3 regions of the Thalassolituus sp. UBA6592 genome follow, and region 1 is predicted to be linked to each of the others. Evidence: predicted binding sites of a transcription regulator. Region 1 holds the regulator's gene; each other region holds the start of a gene.

What was found. Region 1 encodes LexA, which represses DNA repair genes until DNA is damaged. Its sites were predicted from a motif close to TACTGTNTANNTANACAGTA; they were not measured.
Positions count from the first base shown of each region.
Region 2: a site for LexA is predicted at 6,894-6,913, ahead of uvrD (DNA helicase II). Genes of this name have one in related genera too.
Region 3: a site for LexA is predicted at 1,872-1,891, ahead of recN (DNA repair protein RecN). Genes of this name have one in related genera too.

Region 1 is NZ_DJIO01000113.1:44,891-53,226, forward strand. Features, by position in the region: gene htpG (molecular chaperone HtpG) at 1-251, shown strand, start outside; gene B2Z72_RS10725 (YfaZ family outer membrane protein) at 383-967, shown strand; gene B2Z72_RS10730 (DUF6586 family protein) at 991-1,467, shown strand; gene B2Z72_RS10735 (hypothetical protein) at 1,603-1,854, shown strand; gene B2Z72_RS10740 (cell division inhibitor SulA) at 2,002-2,463, opposite strand; gene lexA (transcriptional repressor LexA) at 2,546-3,145, opposite strand; gene B2Z72_RS10750 (TetR/AcrR family transcriptional regulator) at 3,445-4,086, shown strand; gene B2Z72_RS10755 (L,D-transpeptidase) at 4,152-4,706, shown strand; gene nagZ (beta-N-acetylhexosaminidase) at 4,691-5,740, shown strand; gene B2Z72_RS10765 (S-methyl-5'-thioinosine phosphorylase) at 5,754-6,521, shown strand; gene B2Z72_RS10770 (CsiV family protein) at 6,660-7,514, opposite strand; partial or broken gene B2Z72_RS10775 (TRCF domain-containing protein) at 7,511-8,336, opposite strand, start outside.
Region 2 is NZ_DJIO01000091.1:38,658-46,993, reverse strand. Features, by position in the region: gene rppH (RNA pyrophosphohydrolase) at 1-64, opposite strand, end outside; gene B2Z72_RS08965 (HAD family hydrolase) at 324-980, shown strand; gene B2Z72_RS08960 (imelysin family protein) at 1,042-2,349, shown strand; gene B2Z72_RS08955 (class I SAM-dependent rRNA methyltransferase) at 2,401-3,597, opposite strand; gene B2Z72_RS08950 (HDOD domain-containing protein) at 3,742-4,620, shown strand; gene uvrD (DNA helicase II) at 4,655-6,862, opposite strand; gene B2Z72_RS08940 (SIS domain-containing protein) at 7,007-7,861, shown strand; gene B2Z72_RS08935 (PA3496 family putative envelope integrity protein) at 8,210-8,336, shown strand, end outside.
Region 3 is NZ_DJIO01000109.1:2,903-7,672, reverse strand. Features, by position in the region: partial or broken gene dnaK (molecular chaperone DnaK) at 1-1,053, opposite strand, end outside; gene grpE (nucleotide exchange factor GrpE) at 1,167-1,757, opposite strand; gene recN (DNA repair protein RecN) at 1,904-3,577, shown strand; gene fur (ferric iron uptake transcriptional regulator) at 3,703-4,110, opposite strand; gene B2Z72_RS10095 (outer membrane protein assembly factor BamE) at 4,166-4,609, shown strand; gene B2Z72_RS10090 (RnfH family protein) at 4,706-4,770, opposite strand, start outside.

The DNA.
Region 1 (8,336 bases):
ATATGGGTGGCCATATGCGCCGTCTGATGGAAGCGGCTGGTCAGCCAGTACCGGAACCGGATACCTCACTGGAAATTAACCCAACGCATCCGCTGATTGAGCGTCTCGATAAAGAGCAGAATGAAGAGCGCTTTGCTGAACTGGCTCAGCTGATTCATGCTCAGGCACTGTTGGCGGAAGGCAGTCAGCTTAAGGAACCTGGACAGTATGTTTCCCGTCTGAACAAACTGTTGCTTGATCTGATGAGCTGAAGCCTTATTTCTGCGGTCCTACGGCGGCGGCGCAGGTTTTACCTGTGCCGCCGTACTGTTATGATAAAGCGCTCAGCGGGCGCTGTTATTAAGCGAAAAATTTCCGCAGAAATAAATAATTGGGGACTTTTATGAAAAAATTCAGCGCCGCTCTGGTGTGTGCAACGGCTGCTCTGGCAATGGTACCTGCGGCAAACGCCGGCGGATCTCTGGACATCAGTCTGTCTGATGATGTTGCCCGCATTGGTTATGATGCAACTCAGATGGGCAGCGGTATTCATATCAGCCTGGCTGGCCTTTACGACGATGACAAAGGCGAGATGGTTTCTGCCGGCCTGCACGTTGTGGATGTGCGTCCGTCAACCAGCAATCTCTACATCGGCGTGGGTGCCAACGTCTTTGCCTACTCGACTGACCGTTCCGACCGCTATGATGATTACAGTGGTGTGGCTCTGGGTGTTGGCGGTTTCTTCCGCTACAGTTTTGCGGCTGCTCCGGATGTCAGTCTTGCCGGTCACGTTTACTACGCGCCACCCGTTATTTCCTTTGCTGATACCGAAAACATGATTGTTTCTAATCTGCAGATGCAGTACTCACTGCTGCCAACCGCACGTGTTTATGCCGGTTACCGTTATAACGGCATCCGTCTGGAAGACGTGAGTAACCGTTATAAGCTGGGTGACGGTGCGCACCTCGGCCTGACCATCGATTTCTGAACCGCTCAGATAGAGAAACAGCCATGAGCCAGTGGATAGGATTTACCAACAAAAAGCTGTATCAGAGCCGTCTGTTACTGAGTGAATTCGCTCAGTGCGAACAGAAGGCGCTGATGAGTGCCCTGGAAGAGAGCGCGCTGTATCAGCTGCACGATGCCTGGTTATCCTATCTGCAGGAGCTTGGCGATATGGTCGCTTATCGTCAGCCCGTGCAGTCACTGCAGGAGCTGGTAGGGCAGGTAAACCTGATTACCGGGGAAATGCGTGAGTTGATGCAATTGCAGGACAACGCCTTTTCCTGGCTCAGTCAGATGTTGAAAGCGGTGGAAGACCTGCGTTATCCGGATGCTGCGCGTCCGGTTCAGCAAGCCGGGGCTCAGAATGGTGGCGTGCAGACAATTTCGCTGGTGCAGGAAACGACCGAATCCCAGGTGGCTGCCTGGTGGCAAGCCCTGAGTGCGCTTATTGATACTCAGCGCGAAAACCGACAGGAGAGCTGATCCGCAGGGTCAGTGATCTCCGACCATTATTGCTGTTCTAACAGTTATCTTTTTATTCCCAAGTGTTCTTTTTAATGGCGCGCCCTTCGGGGTTTTCATGTGATACACTCGCGCGCCCAGTTTTGAGAGGCGGATATGGCACGCTTTTTTGAGATCGTAGAACTTTCCAACGGCGACATTGTACTGCGCCGTGCTGACGACGCAGATTCCGATGCGTTGGTGTCCATTCATTTTTCAGAGGACGCCAAGGCCAGTCTGCAGGCACACCATATGGATGTGGCCAGAGTTATGCTGGAGGCGGGCGTGCGCAAGGTCGGTGAGTTATCCGGAATGGAAGTCGAACAGGATGATTTCGATACGCCGGAGCATGAGCAGCGCCTGCACTGAGCGGACGCTGAGCTGCACGGCAACAGAATGCAAACAGCCCTGACCATGTCAGGGCTTTTTTTTGGCTGCTTTACAGTGGAGGCAGAGCGGGCGGAGCATTTTTACCTATCCGGCTTACGTATCCGGTTCAGGTAACAGGGCTGCGTATCAGGCTTCGTGCTGAATCAGCACCACGTGGCTGCCGCTGTTTTTGGCCATCTGGCGCAGCTGACGACGGTCGTCACTGCTGATACGGCCCTGCCATTCAACAATCATATGACTGTTGCCGGCGGCCAGTACTTTGCTGCACAGCGCCATTTGGGTGTCCGTACACAGATCGAGATGTACCACGGGCGCCTGACCCAATCCCATACTAGCCAGCCATTGTTTATTCATCGGGCGGTTGGGGCTCAGCCACATCAGCCAGCGTTCCTGAGAATTGCACTGGGCCAGCATCGGCAGCAGCTGCAGAGGCTGAATAGCACCTTCGTCACTGACGATGACTTCGGTGAGGCTGCCACTGCGGGCTGGCGCTATACCGAAACCTTTGCCCGCGGTGTTGCCAAAAGCAACCGGCTGACTGCTGAGGGACAGTCCCGGTTCTTCCATTCCAAGTGCTAACTGACGCATAACTAACCCCCTGATAAAGCTCAGAATGTCTGCTGATATTGGTCTGTTGATTGACTGTTAGTGATTTGCTTCTGCCTGGCTGTCAGTGGCGACGGATGACGCCAACGTACAGGCCTTCAATGGCAAATTCCTGCTCCCGCAGATCCACTTCAATCGGCTGGTAGTTTTCATTCTCGGGATACAAAAGGATCTGTGAGCGTTTTTTCTCATAACGCTTCACTGTCACTTCGTTATCGACCCGGGCAACGATGACTTCACCGTTACGGGCAGTTTCCGCTTTGTGAACAGCGATGTAATCGCCATCCTGAATACCGATGTCTTTCATACTGTCACCGTGAACTTCCAGCAGGTAATCGGCCTGTGGGCGGAAGAAGGACGGTGGGATTTCGCAGTATTCTTCAATGTGTTCCTGCGCCAGGATTGGTTCACCGGCGGCAACACGCCCGACGATCGGCAGGCCTGGCTGTTGTTCTTCAATGATGCGCAGACCGCGGGAAGCGCCCGGCATGATTTCAATAGCACCTTTGCGCGCCAGCGCTTTCAGGTGTTCTTCCGCAGCGTTAGGCGATTTGAAGCCGAGTTCGGCAGCAATTTCCGCGCGGGTTGGCGGAAAGCCGGTTTCTTCCAGCGCTGAACGGATGAAGTCCAGTACCTGTTGCTGACGTGCGGTGAGCTTGATCATGATGCTTATCCAGTCTGTTGATCCATACAGTAGGTGTAAATGTATACAGTATTTTATTCAGTGTAAACACCTTTCTTGGTCAGGCAGGACAGGGCGGCCTGTCGCAATGATCTGGCAGGAGGCATGAGTCAGCAGGTGGAGTTGTTGCGGGATACAGCAGAAAAGGGTGGGCGTGTGGTCGTAATTTTACTTACGGTAGCCTCCGCTATTGCCTATTTGTTGTTTTAAACGTATGTTTGAAACAATCGTTTTGTAATGTCTTCGTGGAGCGGAGGCGACAGTTTGGATCAACCACCCTTATGGCACAGAAAGATACGGTTAAGAGCATTCTTAACGCGGCAGAGGAATTGTTCTCGGAACGCGGGTTCGCGGAGACGTCACTGCGCAATATTACCACGAAAGCGGGTGTGAATCTGGCTGCGGTGAACTACCACTTTGGATCTAAAAAAGAACTGATTCAGGCGGTGTTTGCACGATTTCTCGGTCCCTTCTCGGAACAGCTGGAAGAAAATCTGGCGCATCTTGAGTCCGGATTACCAGGTCGCGTGCCGGCGATGGAAGAGTTGCTGCTGCTGTTATCCCAGACGGCGCTGTCATCGGGCTACCACGACAGTCCACGTCGGCTGGGCATATTTATGCGTCTGCTGGGATTAGCCTACAGCCAGGGGCAGGGGCACCTGCGCCGTTTTCTGCAGAAAGAGTATGGCCGCGTATTCAATATCTATATGAAGCTGGTGACGGCGGCGACACCGGAGCTTTCTGATGAAGAGCGGTTCTGGCGTATTCACTTTATGCTGGGTGCTACGGTTTTCACCCTGTCCGGTGCGGATTCCCTGTCGGCGATGGCAGAATACGATCTGGGTAAAGGATCGGATATTGCGCAGGTCGTGGATAAATTGGTACCGTTCCTCGCAGCCGGTGTAAACGCGCCACACAGATAAGAGCGCAGTTCTTAAGGACAATTCATAAGGACATCGGCACCCTATCAGCCAGATGGAACGCGAGTATGAACTCTGTCCGCCCCATGCCCAGCAGCGTGGCCGCTCTTCACGATAACGTTATTGAAATTTCGATTGCCGATCAGCAGTTGCGCATCCTCAGCGCAGGTGTCTGTTACGAATATTCCGTTTCCACCGCCGCCAATGGTGCCGGAGAGCAGGAAGGCAGTGGCAAAACCCCACGCGGCTGGCACAGGATCCGTGCCTGTATTGGTCGCGGAGCTCCTCTGAATTCTGTGTTTGTCGGCCGGCGCAGAACCGGCGAGATTTATACCCCGGAGCTGGCTGCTGAGCATCCCCGGCGGGACTGGATTCTGACCCGGATTCTCTGGCTGCAGGGACTGGAAATTGGCCGTAACCGGCTTGGCAGCGTGGATTCCATGCGCCGTTATATTTACATCCACGGTACACCGGATTCCGAGCCCATGGGAAAACCGCTTTCTCATGGCTGTATACGCATGCGCAATGACGATGTTGTTGAACTCGCCGGGCTGATTGATGCCGATACCCGGGTATGGATTCAGGAAGGTACGTTCGCGAGGATTCCATGTCGCAATCTTTAGTAAGCCAAATGCCGGTCGGGCAGCGGGTGGGCGTTATTGCCGATATTCCTGCGACTGAACTGACCGATGAAGACCGCCGCTTTATTGCCCAGCCAGAGTTATCCGGCCTGATATTTTTTGCCCGTAATTATCAGTCTCCGCAGCAGCTGGCAAAGCTGTGTGCGGATATTCGTGCTGAGCGACCGGACCTGCTGTTGTGCGTGGATCAGGAAGGCGGACGGGTGCAGCGTTTTCGCGAGGGTTATACCCGCCTGCCGCCGATGCTGACGCTGGAAGCGATATTCCATCAGGATGAGGCCCGAGCCATCGGGCTTGCCCGTGAACAGGGCTGGCTGATGGCGTGGGAAGTTCGCCGCCAGGGCGTGCACCTGAGTTTTGCTCCGGTGCTGGATATTGAGCGCGATATTTCCCGTGTGATCGGCGACCGCGCCTTTGGCCATTCTGCCGAAGTGGTGATTACGCTGGCGTCTGCCTTTGTTGAAGGCATGAGTGAGGCGGGCATGGCTGCGGTGGGGAAGCATTTTCCGGGTCATGGTGCGGTAGAGGCCGATTCGCACAAAGACCTGCCGGTGGATGAACGTTCGGAGCAGGCACTGGATTACGATCTGCGGCCTTTTGCCGAACTGATGGACAGACGGTTGCTGGCGGGCATAATGCCGGCCCATGTTGTTTATCCGGCGGTGGATGCTGAACATACGGCTGGTTTTTCCCGTCGCTGGCTGCAGGATATTCTGCGCCAGCAACTGCAGTATAACGGTGTTATTTTCAGTGACGATCTGACCATGGCCGGTGCTGCCAGTGTGGGCAGTTATGCTCAGCGGGCACAGGCGGCGATGGATGCTGGCGCTGACGCGTTAGTGGTCTGTAATAATACTGATGGTGCGCAGCAGGTGATTGATCAGGTCCGCCTGCAGTGTCAGCAGGGCTGGCAGCATCTGGATCTGCAATATTTGCAGGGCAGCATGGAACAACTGGATTCGGACGAATCTGAGCGCCGGGCGCAGTCTGTACGCCGGGTACTGGAAACTCTCTGAGAACCGAGAATTTATGTCATCTGAAGTTATAGCAATTATTGGTGGTACTGGTCTTACACAACTGGAAGGCCCGCAGATTACCGCCGCACACAACGCAGAAACGCCATTGGGCAATCCCTCCGGTCCGATTGAAGCGGGTGAGTGGAATGGCTCACAGGTGCTGTTTCTGGCCCGTCACGGCCATCCTCATGCGCTGCCGCCGCATAAAATTAATTACCGCGCGAATCTGCTCGCTCTGCAGCAGCTCGGCGCAACAAAAATCATTGCAGTAAATGCCGTTGGTGGTATCCATCCGCAGATGGGATCGGGCAAAATTTCGGTTCCCCATCAGGTGATTGATTATACCTGGGGGCGAGAAGGTACGTATTTTGATGGTGAATTCCGCCCGCTGGATCATATCGATCTGACGCACCCTTACGATGAAACGCTGCGTCAGCAATTGATTGCCGCCGCCGGACGTATTTCGCAGCCGTTGCACGAATTTGGCGTCTACGGTGCGACTCAGGGGCCGCGGCTGGAAACCATTGAGGAAATTAACCGCATGGAAAATGACGGCTGTGATCTGGTCGGTATGACCGGCATGCCGGAAGCGGCGCTGGCGCGTGAGCTGGGCATTCCTTATGCCAGTCTGTGTCTGGTGGTGAACCCGGCAGCGGGTAAGTCCGATGGTGAAATTACCATGGATGAAATCCGTGCGGTGCTGCGTGACGGTATGCAGAAAGTGCGTGATATTCTGGCAGAAACCCTGAGTGGTATGGCTGACTCTCAGCCGGAGCAGTGAAATGTGAACCTTCCTGCAGAGGGATAGGTTCAGGCATGCAGGTTCAGCCCGGACAAACAAAAAGGCCGCTGTATTCACAGCGGCCTTTTTGTTTGTTCCGGTTGAATCAGTACAGGCTTGAATCAGCGCCCGGTTAAATCACTGGTCGCCGTTCAGCGAACTGGCATCTTCAATCGGGGTGATTTTAATCACGATGCCGAGCATCGGATGGTCGATGTAGTGCAGTTCATTACTGCGCATACGGCGGGTTTGTTTCACTTCTGCAGCACGCAATGGTGTTGGCAGGAGTTCCGCCGGATTGGATTCAAACGGGCTGTTGTTTTCTTCGCTGTTGTTTTCGTCACTGCTGCTTTCATTACTGTTGTGGTTCAGCTGCAACTGAAAGTTATCCCTTGCCACTGTGCTGTCCGGCAGTGTCAGGGTGCTCAGTGCCGGATTTTCATCCAATGAGTAGTGCTGCACGATAAGGTCAGTATTCAGGTGCAGATAACGGCTGCGGTGCAGAGTGAAGCTGCCGCTGATTTCGATGGCAAACTCATCTTCAAGGCGGATGTTAAGCGGGTGAACAACTTCCTGGCCTTCTTCCTGAATCGGTTCGATCCAGGCCTGATGCCAGACCACCTGCATATCTTTGCGGCTGTTAATGCGCTGTTCGGCGTGAGCCAGTTCCAGATGCTCCAGCTGAGTAAACGGGGCCGGTAATTCAGCCGCCGGAATATCCGGGAAGCTGAAGCCCGCCCACAGGGCAGAGTGCAGTTGCTTGTACATGACCGGCGCCTGCCACCAACTGTAATCCGGGCGTTCAGGTTCTTCTTCACTGTACGGCGATGGTAAGACATCCGGCCACATTTCATGGTCGATGTTTTCCTGATTTTCGTAGGCGACCAGCATCATTTCCACCCGATACCAGGGGGCGGCTTCTGCCGGGGCAGACAGCAGGGCACAAAGCGGCAATACAGGCAAAAGCGCCGTCAGGCTGTGCAATGGCTTCACAGGTTAGGGTCCTTCTGTAATTCGGTGATGACCTGGTCGATCTGGTTAAAACGCTGCTCGATACTGGACATGTTGAGATTGAAACGCAAGGTATGGCCACCTTCCAGTCTGAATGTGTTCGGTTTGCTCTGGACCAGTCTGACCAGTACAAACGGGTTTATGTTCGTTTCTGCTGCAAATTCAATGCGGCCGCTGCTTTCTCCGGCATCCAGTTTGGCGATGCCTATCGGCGTTAATTTCAGTTTCAGCGATGTCTGGCGGAACAGGTTTTTCACCTGATCCGGCAGCAGGCCAAAGCGGTCGATCATTTCCACCTGCAGTTCTTTCAGCTGCGTATCATCTTCGGCACTGGCGATGCGTTTATACAGCGTCAGACGCGAATTCACATCCGGCAGATAATCGTCCGGAATCAGCGCCGGAATATGCAGATTCACCTCGGTGCCGGCATTGATGGTCAGGCTGTCAGATGGTGTTTTGCCCGCCTTCATGGCTTTGACCGCCTGCTCCAGCATGTCCATGTAGAGCGTGAAACCTATGGTTTCGATCTGACCGCTCTGTTCTTCGCCTAACAGTTCACCGGCGCCGCGGATCTCCAGATCGTGGGTGGCGAGCATAAAGCCGGCACCGAGATCCTGGGAGGCAGAAATCGCATCGAGGCGTTTTTCTGCATCTTTGGTCATCATCTTCGGTGGCGGAGTCAGCAGGTAGGCGTACGCCTGATGGTGCGATCGGCCAACCCGGCCACGCAGCTGATGCAGCTGCGCCAGACCAAATTTATCAGCGCGGTCGATGATAATGGTATTAGCAGATGGAACGTCGATG
Region 2 (8,336 bases), on a different contig from region 1:
CCTGTCCTTTGTCATTGCAAAGGATGATACCCACGTTCGGGCGGTAACCTTGTTCGTCGATCACGTGACCTGCCATCCAAATTCTGTATTCTGACTGCAAAACTTGCCGATTTCATGGCAAAGGTCAAGCGGTCTGAGTCTGTCATCGAGCGGTTTCACCTGTCTTCGCTGCCGTGCGGGCTGGACGGAGCATTTACAGGGATGCTTTTAAGACTCTGAAATTATTGTAGCCCGTTTTCTGAAAACTCAGAATTATAAGGAAAGTATGCGCTGTTGCCCTTAGAATAGAAAGAACTCAACTCACCGACCGATAAGGCCTGACCGTGGCACTCGCTATCTTTGATCTCGACCACACCCTTCTCGACGCTGACAGCGATCACAGCTGGGGGCAATACCTGGTGGACCGTGGACTGGTGGAAGCCGCCGTACATCAGCGTCGCAACGACGAATTTTACGAGCAATACAAAGCCGGCACACTGGATATCCACGAATATCTGGCGTTTGCCCTGCGTCCGCTGACTCAGTATCCGCTGCAGCAGATGCTGGATGAGCGTGAAGCTTTCCTCAAAGAACGCATATTGCCACTTATTTCGCAGAAAAGCCGTGACCTTATCGCGCATCATAAGCGCGCTGGTGACATTCTGCTCATTATTACCGCCACCAACGGCTTCGTGACGTACCCGATTGCCGAACTGCTGGGCATTGAGCACATTATTGCACCAGACCCTGAGTTCCGTGACGGCGCCTATACCGGCCAGATCATCGGCACCCCGAGCTTCCAGCACGGTAAAGTTGTGCGCCTGAATGACTGGCTGGCCGAGCAACAGCTGCAGCTGGAAGACAGCTGGTTTTATTCCGATTCGCATAACGATCTGCCATTACTGGAAATCGTCGACCATCCGGTGGCCGTCGATCCGGACGACACACTGGCAGCGGTAGCCCGGGATAAGGGCTGGCCTGTAATTTCGCTGCGCGATTAAGCGCAGCCCAAAAGAAGACAGTGCGCAGACGGCATTACTGCGCAATCAGGAGAGACTGCCGGTGACATTGCGAAAACTGCTTGTTATCACCCCCATACTCGCGCTGACGGCCTGCGATAACCAGCCCCAGGAAACCATCACCACACCGCTGCCAGAACAGGCACAGGTGCAGTATGAAGTGCCGGCCCAGCAGGCCAGCGCCTTTGCTGCGGATATCGGCCTGAAGGCCTACACCAGCCTGTCGATGGCAACACAGGGAGCGCAGGAGCTGGATTCCAGCCTGCAGTCTTTTCTTTATCATCCGGGTCAGGTAACACACAAAGAAGTGCAGCAGGCCTGGCGTAATGCCTATTCCGCTTACCTGCGCACGCTGTTGTTCTCCCGCCTGCCCATCGCCGATCCACCGGACTGGCACAAGCAGGGCATCGATTATCAGCAGACACTTGCCCTGCTCGACAGCTGGCCAATTGAAGGCGGTTATATTGATCATGTGCCGGGCTACCCGTTCAGCGGCATCGTTAACGACCTGACTCTGGAGCTGAACGAAGAGACACTGCTGGCGCAGCACGGTTTCTCGGACCCGACCTACGCCAGCCTTGGCTTCCATGCCTTTGAATTTATGCTGTGGGGAGCCGACGGCCAGCGTGCTCCGGATGATTTCTTCCCGCAGGAAAACACCGCGCCGGTCGTTACCGCGACGGAAGGCAGTATGCCGCCTGCCGGTGAAACCCTGCCTGCCGTCACCGACTCCGGTGACAACACAGATGCTGCAGGTCTGGCCACCGATGTGCAGAACCACAACCGCCGCCGCCAATACATTCAGCTGGTCAGTGAACAGCTGCAGAAACACCTGCACCGTCTGCAACGGCGCTGGGAGCCCAGCAACGGCTATTACGCTAATCTGGTCCAGCGTTCTGAGCCCATGCAGGTGATCGCGGCTACGCTCAACGCGACCCAGAAACTGTTGTCCGATGAACTGCTGGGCAAGCGCATGAGCGCCGACAGCAGCGAATTCAGCCACAGCAGCCCTGAAGACATCCGCGCACTGGTACAGGGTCTGCGTGATATCTGGCTGCCGCAGACGGATACTGAAGACAGTGAAAATGGGGAAGATGGTGGCAGCTCTGCCAGCAGCGACGAAAGCACCCGGGAAAGTGGTATCGCCCTGTTATTGGCAGAACCGCAGAAGACAACGCTGCTCAGCGCCTGGCAGGAGAAGTTCGGTGCCATTGATCATGCGCTGGATCAGTGGGAAGCCGGTCAGCAGTCAGAACAAAACCGCCAGCAGGTACGTGAGCAGTTAATCAGCCTGATGCCGGTACTGCAGCGCAGTGCCGCCGCGCTCAATATTCCTTTGCGCACCGAGTAGCCGCAGAGAAAAGGACAGCCGCAGGCCCAAACGGGCCTGCGCGCTCAGTCCTCAGCGGGTTGGCAGAACCCGGGCAAATACCGCTTTCAGATAACGCGTCTCAGCAATCGCCGGAACCACCGGATGATCAGCGCCCTGACTGCCGACATGCTGAATCAGCACATCGCGGTCCAGTTCACGACCCAGTACCCGCAGCATATCCGGCAGACGATCATCGGCCAGATGCATAGAGCATGAGCCACTGACGATCAGCCCGTCTTTGTTCAGCAGACGCATGGCGATCTGATTGATGCGCTTGTAAGCCTGCTCCCCGGCTTTGATGTCTTTACGGCGCGGAATAAACGCCGGCGGATCAACCACCACCACGTCAAAACGCTCACCGTTATCACGCAGCTGTTTCAGCGCAGTAAAAGCATCACCTTCCCAGCAGTGCAGCTTTTCTTCCACGCCGTTCAGCGCCGCGTTTTCTTCCACCCAGTCCAGCGCCTGAGCAGAAGCATCCACACAGTGTACTTCGGCGGCACCGTGATTAGCCGCCTGCACACCCCAGCCACCGACATAACTGAACACATCCAGTACACGCTTGCCAGCCACCAGCCGGTTCAGTACCGCACGGTTCTCGCGGTGATCATAGAACCAGCCGGTTTTCTGACCGTGAATCACCGGTGCCATAAAGCGGGTGCCGTTTTCAATCAGTGGGGCGCAGTCATCTTCCAGCTCGCCCTGAACGATTTCTACGTATTCATCCAGACCTTCCACCGCGCGCAGCTTGCCGTCGTTTTTCAGGACGATGCAGGCCGGCTTCACCACTTTATTGATGGCATCAAGGATGTCCTGGCGACGTTCTTCCATAGCAGCAGAGGAAATCTGCACCACCACCACGTCCATAAAGCGGTCGATCACCAGCCCAGGCAGGCTGTCGCTGTCACCATACACCCAGCGGTAACACTGCTCCGGATACCACAACTCACGGGCACTCAGGGCGATCTTCAGGCGGTGAACAATAAACGACGCATCCAGCGGCTGGCTGGCATCGCGGGTATAGAGACGGGCGCAGATCAGCTGCTCCGGGCTGACCACAGCACGGCCCAGCGGCTTACCGGCAGAGGTTTCAATCACAGCTTCTGCGCCGGCACCGAGGCCTTTCAATGGCGTCGCAGCAGTATCCACCTCATTGCTGTACACCCACAGATGTCCGCCCTTGAGGCGGCGTTCCGCTTTATCTTTCAGTCGAATGGTAGGCAGCATGGGAGTCTCCGGCCAGTGCAGGCGGTTGGTTACAAAAAGGTGGGCATTATACGCACAGGGTGACAAACGTCAGCCACTTCTGCTGCTAGGCTTAAGTGAGCAAACACTTAGCGATCCGACTAACCCACCGACGAAGTGCTGTATATGGCAAGAGAACTGACGGAAGAACAGATTCACACCATCCTGCAGGGCATAAAAATCCCGCCCCAACCACAGATTCTGGTGGATCTGCAGATGGAACAGGTAATGCCGGACCCGGATATCAGCCGTATCGCTAAACTGATCAGTCAGGATGTTGGTCTCGCCGGCACCATTCTCAAAGTCGTCAACTCGCCGTTTTACGGCCTTAAAAACCGCATATCATCGGTACAGCAGGCCGTGACCCTGATTGGCCTTAACAGCGTGATCAATATCATCAACGGCCTGTCGATAAAAAGCGAAATGACGGACGATGTCATCGTTGATATGAACCGCTTCTGGGACACCGCCAACGATATCGCTCAGGTCGCAACCCAGGTAGCCAAACAGGTCGGCTATCCCAATCCGGACATCGCCTACCTGCTGGGCTTATTCCATAACTGTGGCATTCCGCTGCTGATGCAGCGCTTCGATAACTACCAGCAGGTGATCGAAGAGTCTTACGCCCACCCGGAACTGCGCGTCGTTGATGTGGAAAACCAACATCTGAATACCAATCATGCGGTGATTGGTTATTACACGGCCAAAGCCTGGAACCTGCCGAAAATACTGTGTGACGTAATTGCAGAGCACCACAGTGCTACCCATTACTTCACCAGCAGTCATCAGAAAGACAGCGAAGGTAAAACCCTGCTGGCCATACTCAAACTGGCGGAACATATCTGCGGCAATTATCAGATTCTGGGTCGTCAGAAAGAAGATCTGGAATGGCAGAGTATTGACCAGGAAGTGCTCACTTACCTCGGCCTCGGGGAATACGACCTGGAGCAGATGGAGGCCAATTTCGCCGAAATGGGTATCGGTGCGCAGAATTACCGTTATTAAACCGGCCCATGCGGACCGGCATGGTCAGTAGATTTTACAGAGCTTCCAGCTTGGCAAAGCTGACCACCAGCCACTTGCTGCCGGCGTCATCAAAATTCACCTGCACGCGCAGACCATTACCCTGCCCTTCAAACTGCACCACGGTGCCTTCGCCGAACATGGCGTGCAACACGCGCTGGCCCAGACCATAAGGCAGACTGTCATCCAGTAATTTGCGCCCGGTGGTGATCGCACCGCCCAGCTTGGGGCGCGCACTGAGCGGCCGGCTGACGGTATTTTTCAGCCGCACTTCACTGATGTATTCAGACGGAATTTCGCGGATAAAACGTGACGGTGTACTGAAGTTTTCCTGGCCGTATAAGCGGCGGCTTTCGGCGTGGGTAATGATCAGCTGATCCATGGCGCGGGTAATGCCCACGTAAGCCAGACGGCGCTCTTCTTCCAGACCTTCGGCTTCGTCCATCGACATCTTATGCGGGAACAGGCCTTCTTCCAGTCCGGCCAGCACCACCTGCGGAAACTCCAGACCTTTAGCCGAGTGCAGCGTCATCAACTGCACCGCGTCTTCGTATTCATCCGCCTGACCATCGCCGGCATCCAGTGCCGCACGGTCGAGGAACTGCGCCAGCTCACTGAGCGGCTGGTCGCCGTCTTCTTCGGCCAGATCCGGTTCTTCATCAGCATCGAACTGCCGCGCGGCGTTGACCAGTTCTTCCAGGTTATCCACACGCGCCTGACCTTTCTCACCTTTTTCTTTCTTGTGGTGTTCGATCAGGCCGGAGTTTTCAATCACATGGGAAACGATTTCCTGCAGCTCCAGCTCTTCAATACCGGCGCTCATTTCATCCACCAGATCGAGGAAGCTCTGTACTGAGCTGGTTGCCCGCTTGGGCAGGGCATTATTGGCGATGGCGAGCTCACAGGATTTCCACAGTGAGCAGCCCTGATCACGGGCAAAGCTGCGCAGAATATCGACGGTCTTTTCACCGATCGCGCGGGCCGGGACATTGATCACCCGCTCCACCGAACCGTCGTCATCACGGTTCAGCAACAGACGCAGATAAGCCAGTGCGTTTTTGATTTCCAACCGCTCGTAGAAGCGCTGGCCACCGTAGATACGGTAAGGAATACCAGCACGCAGCAAAGCTTCTTCCAGCGTGCGCGACTGAGCGTTAGAGCGATACAGAATCGCCATATCGGCCCGGGCATTACCTTCTTTGGCCCAGTTATCCACCTGGTCGGCAATGTAACGGGCTTCATCCTGTTCATTAAAGGCGCTGTACAGACGAATAGGTTCGCCTTCGGCTCCGTCGGTAAACAGGTTCTTACCCAAACGGCCGCTGTTGTTGCTGATCACCGCATTAGCGGCCGCCAGAATGGTCTTGGTGGAGCGGTAATTCTGCTCCAGCTTAATCAGTTCAGCACCGGGGAAGTCCTGCTGGAAATCACGGATGTTGCCGATGTTCGCACCACGCCAGCCGTAGATTGACTGGTCATCATCGCCCACCGCCATCACTGAGACTTTGTTGCCGGCCAGCAGGCGGATCCAGGCGTACTGGATATTGTTGGTGTCCTGAAACTCGTCCACCAGAATATTGCGGAAACGCTGCTGGTAATGGGCCAGCAGGTCGGGGTTCTCCAGCCACAGCTCATGGGCACGCAGCAGAATTTCACCAAAGTCGACCAGACCGTTCTGCTGACAGATCTGCTCATACAGGTAATACACTTCGCGCAGCGTCTTGGCGAACGGATCGGATGACGGCATTACGTGCGCCGCACGGCGCCCTTCGTCTTTCTGCTCGTTAATAAACCACTGAATCTGCTTCGGCGGGTAGCGGCTGTCATCGACGTTGTTCTCACGCATGACACGCTTCACCAAACGCAGCTGATCATCGCTGTCGAGAATCTGAAAGTGCTGCGGCAGCCCGGCTTCGCGCCAGTGCAGCTTGAGAAAACGGTGTGCCAGACCGTGGAAGGTCCCCACCCACATGCCGTTGGCCGGAACATTCAGCAACTCTTCCAGACGGCCTTTCATCTCTTTCGCTGCTTTGTTGGTAAAGGTCACCGCCATCACTGCGAACGGCGACACCCCCTCCACTTCCAGCAACCAGGCAATACGGTGCACAAGCACCCGGGTTTTGCCTGAACCGGCACCGGCGAGCACCAGCTGATGGGGGGAACTGGCCGCAACAGCGTTGCGCTGGCCATCGTTTAACTGATCAACAAGCAATGAAATATCCATGGCGCGCAGTTTACCAAAGCACCAGATAAAAGACTGCTTTTTTGTACAGTACTCAACATGATTCACAGACGGTTGCAGAGCAAAATGGGCTTTCCGTGCAAAAGCCTTTTATAATCGGCCACTGAACAGGACAGGAAACCCGCTGTGAAAAACAGTCCGATACTGGCTGAAATCGAAGCCGCCATGCCCAATCTGCGCAAATCTGAGGTCAAAGTGGCCGAGTATGTGCTCAAATCACCGCAGCAGGTGATGCACATGCGCATCGTCGATCTGGCTCAGGAAGCACAGGTCAGCGAGCCCACCATTGTGCGCTTCTGCCGTGGTATCGGCTGCAATGGCTTTCAGGAATTCAAAGTCCGCATCGCGCAGGAAATGGCCATCGTTAATAACATCGGTCAGTTCGCTATTGCTGAAGACGACAGTATCGAAGACATCTGCGATAAAATCGCCGACACCACCATCCAGCGTCTTAATCAGGTCAAAACCCAACTTAAAGCCGAACAGATTGCCCACGCAGCAGCGGCCATCAGTAATGCCCGCCGGGTGGAGTTTTACGGCTTTGGCGCATCCGGTGCCGTGGCTATTGATGCCCAGCACAAATTTTTCCGCCTGCAGGTCGCCACCGCTGCCTATAGTGACCCTCATATGCAGGCCATGTCGGCTGTCACCCTGAGCGAAGCAGATGTGGTCGTGGCCATCTCCCAGAGTGGACGCACCAAAGATCTGCTGCACTCAGTGGAACTCGCCCAGCAACACGGTGCTCTGGTGGTGTCACTGGCGCCAGCTAATACCGCGCTCAGTCAGGCCGCTGATCTGCCGATTCACATCAATATCGAAGAGGACACCGAGCAGTTCACGCCGATGACCTCACGGATCGCTCATCTGATGATCATCGACATGCTGGCAGTGGCGGTTACCCAGCGCCGTGGGCCGGAATTCGCCAATCATCTCAATGCCATCAAACGCAGTATTAAGTCACTGCGACTGGAATCCAGTTAACAGGCGATTTTCCATTCATCAGGCTAATCCTTTCGACTGATGCCACTCTGTTCCGTCTTAAGTCTGAAGTGAGTGGACATTTAACGTCATTCTATAGGAAGTGTCCATCTGACCAGGTGCCGGCATTCCGGCGCCCGTAATCCGTCACCTCCGCTTAAGCCTCTGCATCCCACAAACCACGGGGCTTTGCGTAAGTATCAATTTAACCACTCTGCCAATATCGCTTATTGGCACATAAAACTACTTGGTTCAGGCCGGGGAAAATGTCATTCTTTTGCAACGAATAACAAGAAAAATCACAGCTGGAATTTCTGTGATCTGACAAAAGGAATCGATATGGAAGCTGCAGTGAAATTAGAATCTCACGAAGAAGTAGTGTCGTTTGACCAAGAAGGTAACGTAGTCGTTAATAAAGAATCCCAGATGTCGAAAAAATTGATGGCCCGCCGTGCCATTGAGGCGCACCTTGAGCGCA
Region 3 (4,770 bases), on a different contig from region 1:
GCTTTTCTGTACCAGTGGCATACGGGTCTGACCGCCCACCAGGATCACTTCGTCAATCTCAGACGCTGACAGACCAGAGTCTTTCAGCGCGATGCGGCAAGGTTCCAGAGAACGGCTTACCAGATCTTCTACCAGAGATTCCAGTTTCGCACGGGTCACTTTAACGTTCAGGTGTTTAGGGCCTGTAGCGTCAGCAGTGATGTACGGCAGGTTAACGTCTGTCTGAGAGGAAGAAGACAATTCAACCTTGGCTTTTTCCGCAGCTTCTTTCAGACGCTGCAGAGCCAGTGGATCGTTGTGCAGATCGATGCCGCTTTCTTTCTTGAATTCTGCTGCCAGATATTCAATCAGACGCATATCGAAGTCTTCACCACCAAGGAAAGTATCACCGTTGGTTGCCAGTACTTCGAACTGTTTTTCACCGTCAACGTCAGCCACTTCGATAATGGAAATATCGAAAGTACCACCACCCAGGTCGTATACCGCAATGGTACGGTCGCCGGATTCTTTATCCAGACCATAAGCCAGAGCCGCAGCTGTTGGTTCGTTGATAATACGTTTTACTTCCAGACCAGCGATTTTACCGGCGTCTTTGGTTGCCTGACGCTGGGAGTCATTGAAGTACGCAGGAACGGTAATAACCGCTTCCGTTACTTTCTCGCCCAGGTAGTCTTCGGCAGTCTTTTTCATTTTCTTCAGCACTTCAGCAGAGATCTGCGGTGGTGCCATTTTTTCGCCTTTTACTTCAACCCATGCGTCACCGTTGTCCGCCTGAATAACTTTGTAAGGCACCATAGAGATGTCTTTCTGTACCACGTCATCAGTAAAACGACGGCCGATCAGACGCTTGATAGCAAACAGCGTGTTAGTCGGGTTAGTCACCGCCTGACGTTTTGCCGACTGACCTACCAGAGTTTCGTCGTCAGTGAACGCAATAATGGAAGGCGTAGTACGATCACCTTCAGAGTTTTCAACTACTTTGGTTTTGTCACCATCCAGAATCGCAACACAAGAGTTGGTGGTGCCCAGGTCGATACCAATTATCTTACCCATTTGTATGTCTCCGTTTTGGCAGCTTGCGCTGCGCTCAATCTGTAACTGTTTTTCAGCGTTGACTTCTATATAAGTCCGGCAAAGCTGCTTTCAAGGGCCTTAAACAAGAAAAATCAGGCGTTTTCGTCGATTTTTGCTGCGCCTTTGCTGACCATCACCATCGCCGGGCGTAACAGACGGCCCTGCAGGGTGTACCCTTTCTGCATCACAGCAATCACGGTGTTCGGATCAACATCCGGATTCTCAATCATGGACATCGCCTGATGCAGTTCCGGATTGAAGGTTTCACCCTGTGGATCAACCGCTTCCACCTTGAACTTGGACAGACCGGCAACCAGACCACTGAGGGTCATTTCAACACCTTCACGGATTGCTTTGGTGGCTTCGTCATCGCCCGCCGCTGCCGCCAGGGCACGCTCCAGGTTGTCGACCACGGTCAGCATCTCATTGGCGAATTTTTCAACGCCGAACTTGTGGGCTTTTTCCACATCCGCTTCGGCACGGCGACGAACATTCTGCATCTCAGCCTGAGTACGCAGCATCTGTTCTTTGAGGTCCGCAATTTCCTGCTGGGCTGCCGCCAGTGCATCAACACCCTCTGCTGCCGATTCGCCAGTGGATTCTTCGGCTTCAGGGGCTTGGTTTACCTGCTCTTCGTTCAGCTGCTCCTGCTGCTCTTCCTGAATCTTTTGCTCGTCCGACATTGTTTATCCTCTGTCACTGTTAATGGAACTGTCGCCTATATGGGGGAGGCTTTTACGAGATTCAAGGGCTGGTTAAAAAATAAACTTGACAGATTCCGACACTGTATATAAAAACACTGTATATATATTCAGATATGGAGCATCGTATGCTGGTTCATCTGTCGATTCATCAGTTTGCCCTGGTAGACCACCTGGAACTTGAGGTGCACGCCGGGATGTCCGTTATCACCGGGGAAACCGGTGCCGGTAAATCCATTCTATTGGATGCCCTGGGTCTGACTCTGGGCGATCGTGCCGATGCTGACTGCGTACGTCAGGGAGCCGACAAAGCCGAAATCGCTGCGACCTTCAGTATGAATCCTCAGGCCAGCCTGTGGCTGCAGCAACGTGATATCCCGGTGGATGACGACTGCATTATTCTGCGCCGCATCGTTTCCGCCGAGGGCCGTTCCCGTGGCTACATCAATGGCCGCCCGGCAGCAGCAGCGGATCTGAAAGACCTTGGTCAGTTACTGATCGAAATACACTCCCAGCACGCTCATCAGCGGCTGCTGCAGAAAGAAACACCGCGCCAGCTGGTCGACGCCTTTGGTGGCCTCAGCCTGCAGGTCAGCGAAGTGTCTCTGGTCTGGTCCGAATGGCAACAGCTGGCAAAGAAACTGGCAACACTCAAAGAAGAAAGCGCTGAAGTAAAATCCCAGCGCCAGCTGCTCACCTATCAGGTCGAAGAACTGCGTGAACTCAGCCCCGGAGAGGAAGAGATTCCGGAGCTTGAGAGTGAACAGAAACGTCTGTCCAACGCCGAAGGCATGCTGCTCAGCGGTCAGTACGCTCTGGCCGCCTGCTACGGTGATGACAACGGAGAACTGGCCGCCGTACAACTGGCTCAGCAGGCGATTGCACGCCTCAATGAAATCGACGATCAGCACCCGCTGCTCAATGAGGCCCGTGATCTGCTGGTGCAGGCTCAGATTCAGCTGGATGAAGCCGGACGCTCACTGCAGCATTATCTGGATCTGGTGGACATCAATCCGCACCGTTTACAACAGGTAGAAAGCCGCCTTTCTGACCTCTACCGCGTTGCCCGCAAACATCAGATTCAGCCGGAGCAACTGTATAACTATTGGCAGGAACAGGAAGCGGCGCTGGCCGAACTTAATCTCAGTGACGACGATCTGGCGGAGATGGAACAGCAGGCCGCAGCGCTGGAACGCGAATACCGTCAGCTGGCTGCAACACTGAGCGAATCCCGTCGTGAAGCCGCAGCGCGCATGGATGCTGAAGTCGAAGCACACTTTGAAGCACTGGCACTGGGCAGAGCGAAGTTTGTAACCCATTTCGACGCCGTGGACGAAGGCAGTGCCAGCCGTCATGGTATCGACCGTATCAGCTTCAATGTACAGACCAACCCCGGCATGCCGGCCGGAGCACTGGCGAAAGTCGCCTCAGGTGGTGAACTGGCGCGCATCAGCCTGGCAATTCAGGTGGTGACAGCCGCCGTGAGTGACATCCCGAGCCTGATCTTTGATGAAGTGGATGTGGGTATTGGCGGCGGTACGGCTGAGCGGGTTGGCCGCCTGCTGCGCTCACTGGGTAAAGATGGTCAGGTCTTATGTGTGACTCACCAGCCACAGGTCGCAGCTCAGGCCAATCAGCATTATCAGGTGAGTAAAATCAGCGGCGATACAGCGACCCACACGCAACTGCGTAAACTTAACAGCAAGCAGCGCTCTGAAGAGATCGCCCGCATGCTGGGTGGTGTCGACATTACACGCCAGACGCTGGCACACGCCGAAGAAATGCTGGCACTGGTTAAGTAAACGCCCTGCAAAACAGGGCCTCTGGCCAGGGCTGTGCGTTCGCTCTGTGTGAATCGCAGGCACAAAAAAGCAGCCATCCGGCTGCTTTTTCTTTGCTTATCATCCGGCACTGCGGCCAGCGACAATCAGTGCTTCTTACGTACGTACAGCACCAGACTGTGATCGACCAGATCAAAACCGTGTTCTTCAGCAATCACGTGCTGCAGTTTTTCGATCTGTTCGTTGGTGAACTCAATCACGGTACCATCTTCCACGTTCACCATGTGGTCGTGATGCTCACCACGGGCCAGTTCGAACACAGAATGGCCACCATCAAAGTTATGGCGGGTTACCAGACCAGCGCTCTCAAACTGGGTCAGAACCCGGTATACCGTCGCCAGGCCTACATCTTCACCAGCCTCAATCAGAGACTTGTATACGTCTTCAGCGCTCATATGGGCATCAGGATTGGTTTCCAGAATGCTCAGGATCTTCACCCGTGGCAGAGTGACTTTTAATCCTACTTTGCGCAGTTCCACGTTCTGATCGGACATGGTTTTCCTCTAATATTTCACAGCAACTTGTTTAATCGGGTATTATCCCTGCTCCATGCGCCAACGCAACTTACGAGACAGCACTTTGATTAAGAGAGCGACAATTCTGATTGTTTCACTCGGCATTGCAACCCTTTACGGTTGTGTCTTCCCGGGGGTCTACAAACTCAACGTCCAGCAGGGCAACATCGTTACCGCCGACATGCTGGCCCAGCTCAAACCCGGCATGAACCAGCGCCAGGTCACCTACATTATGGGGAAACCCGTGCTGGAAAACCCGTTTTCCCAGAACCGATGGGATTATATTTATACATTAGAGAAGCGAGATGAAATAGTAAAAAACTATAAGATCAGTCTTTTCTTCAACGAAGCGGGCCAATACGTCCGTTACGAAGGCGAACTGCCGAATGATGAGTTCAGTGAAGAGAATCAGATGAACTCCATTCCAAAAGAAGAATCCTCGCCGAACACCATCCAGACCGACATGCCTGGCAGCTGAGCCAGCGGTTTTTCAGGATCTGAACGGCGAACATTAAAAATGCCCGCAGCAGCGATACTGGCGGGCATTTTTATAGGTGCTGTTACGCAAGCTGGATTATTTGCCTTTAGCCGCCCGGTTAGCTCGGGCCTGCTTCGGATCAATAATGAGCGGGCGATAGA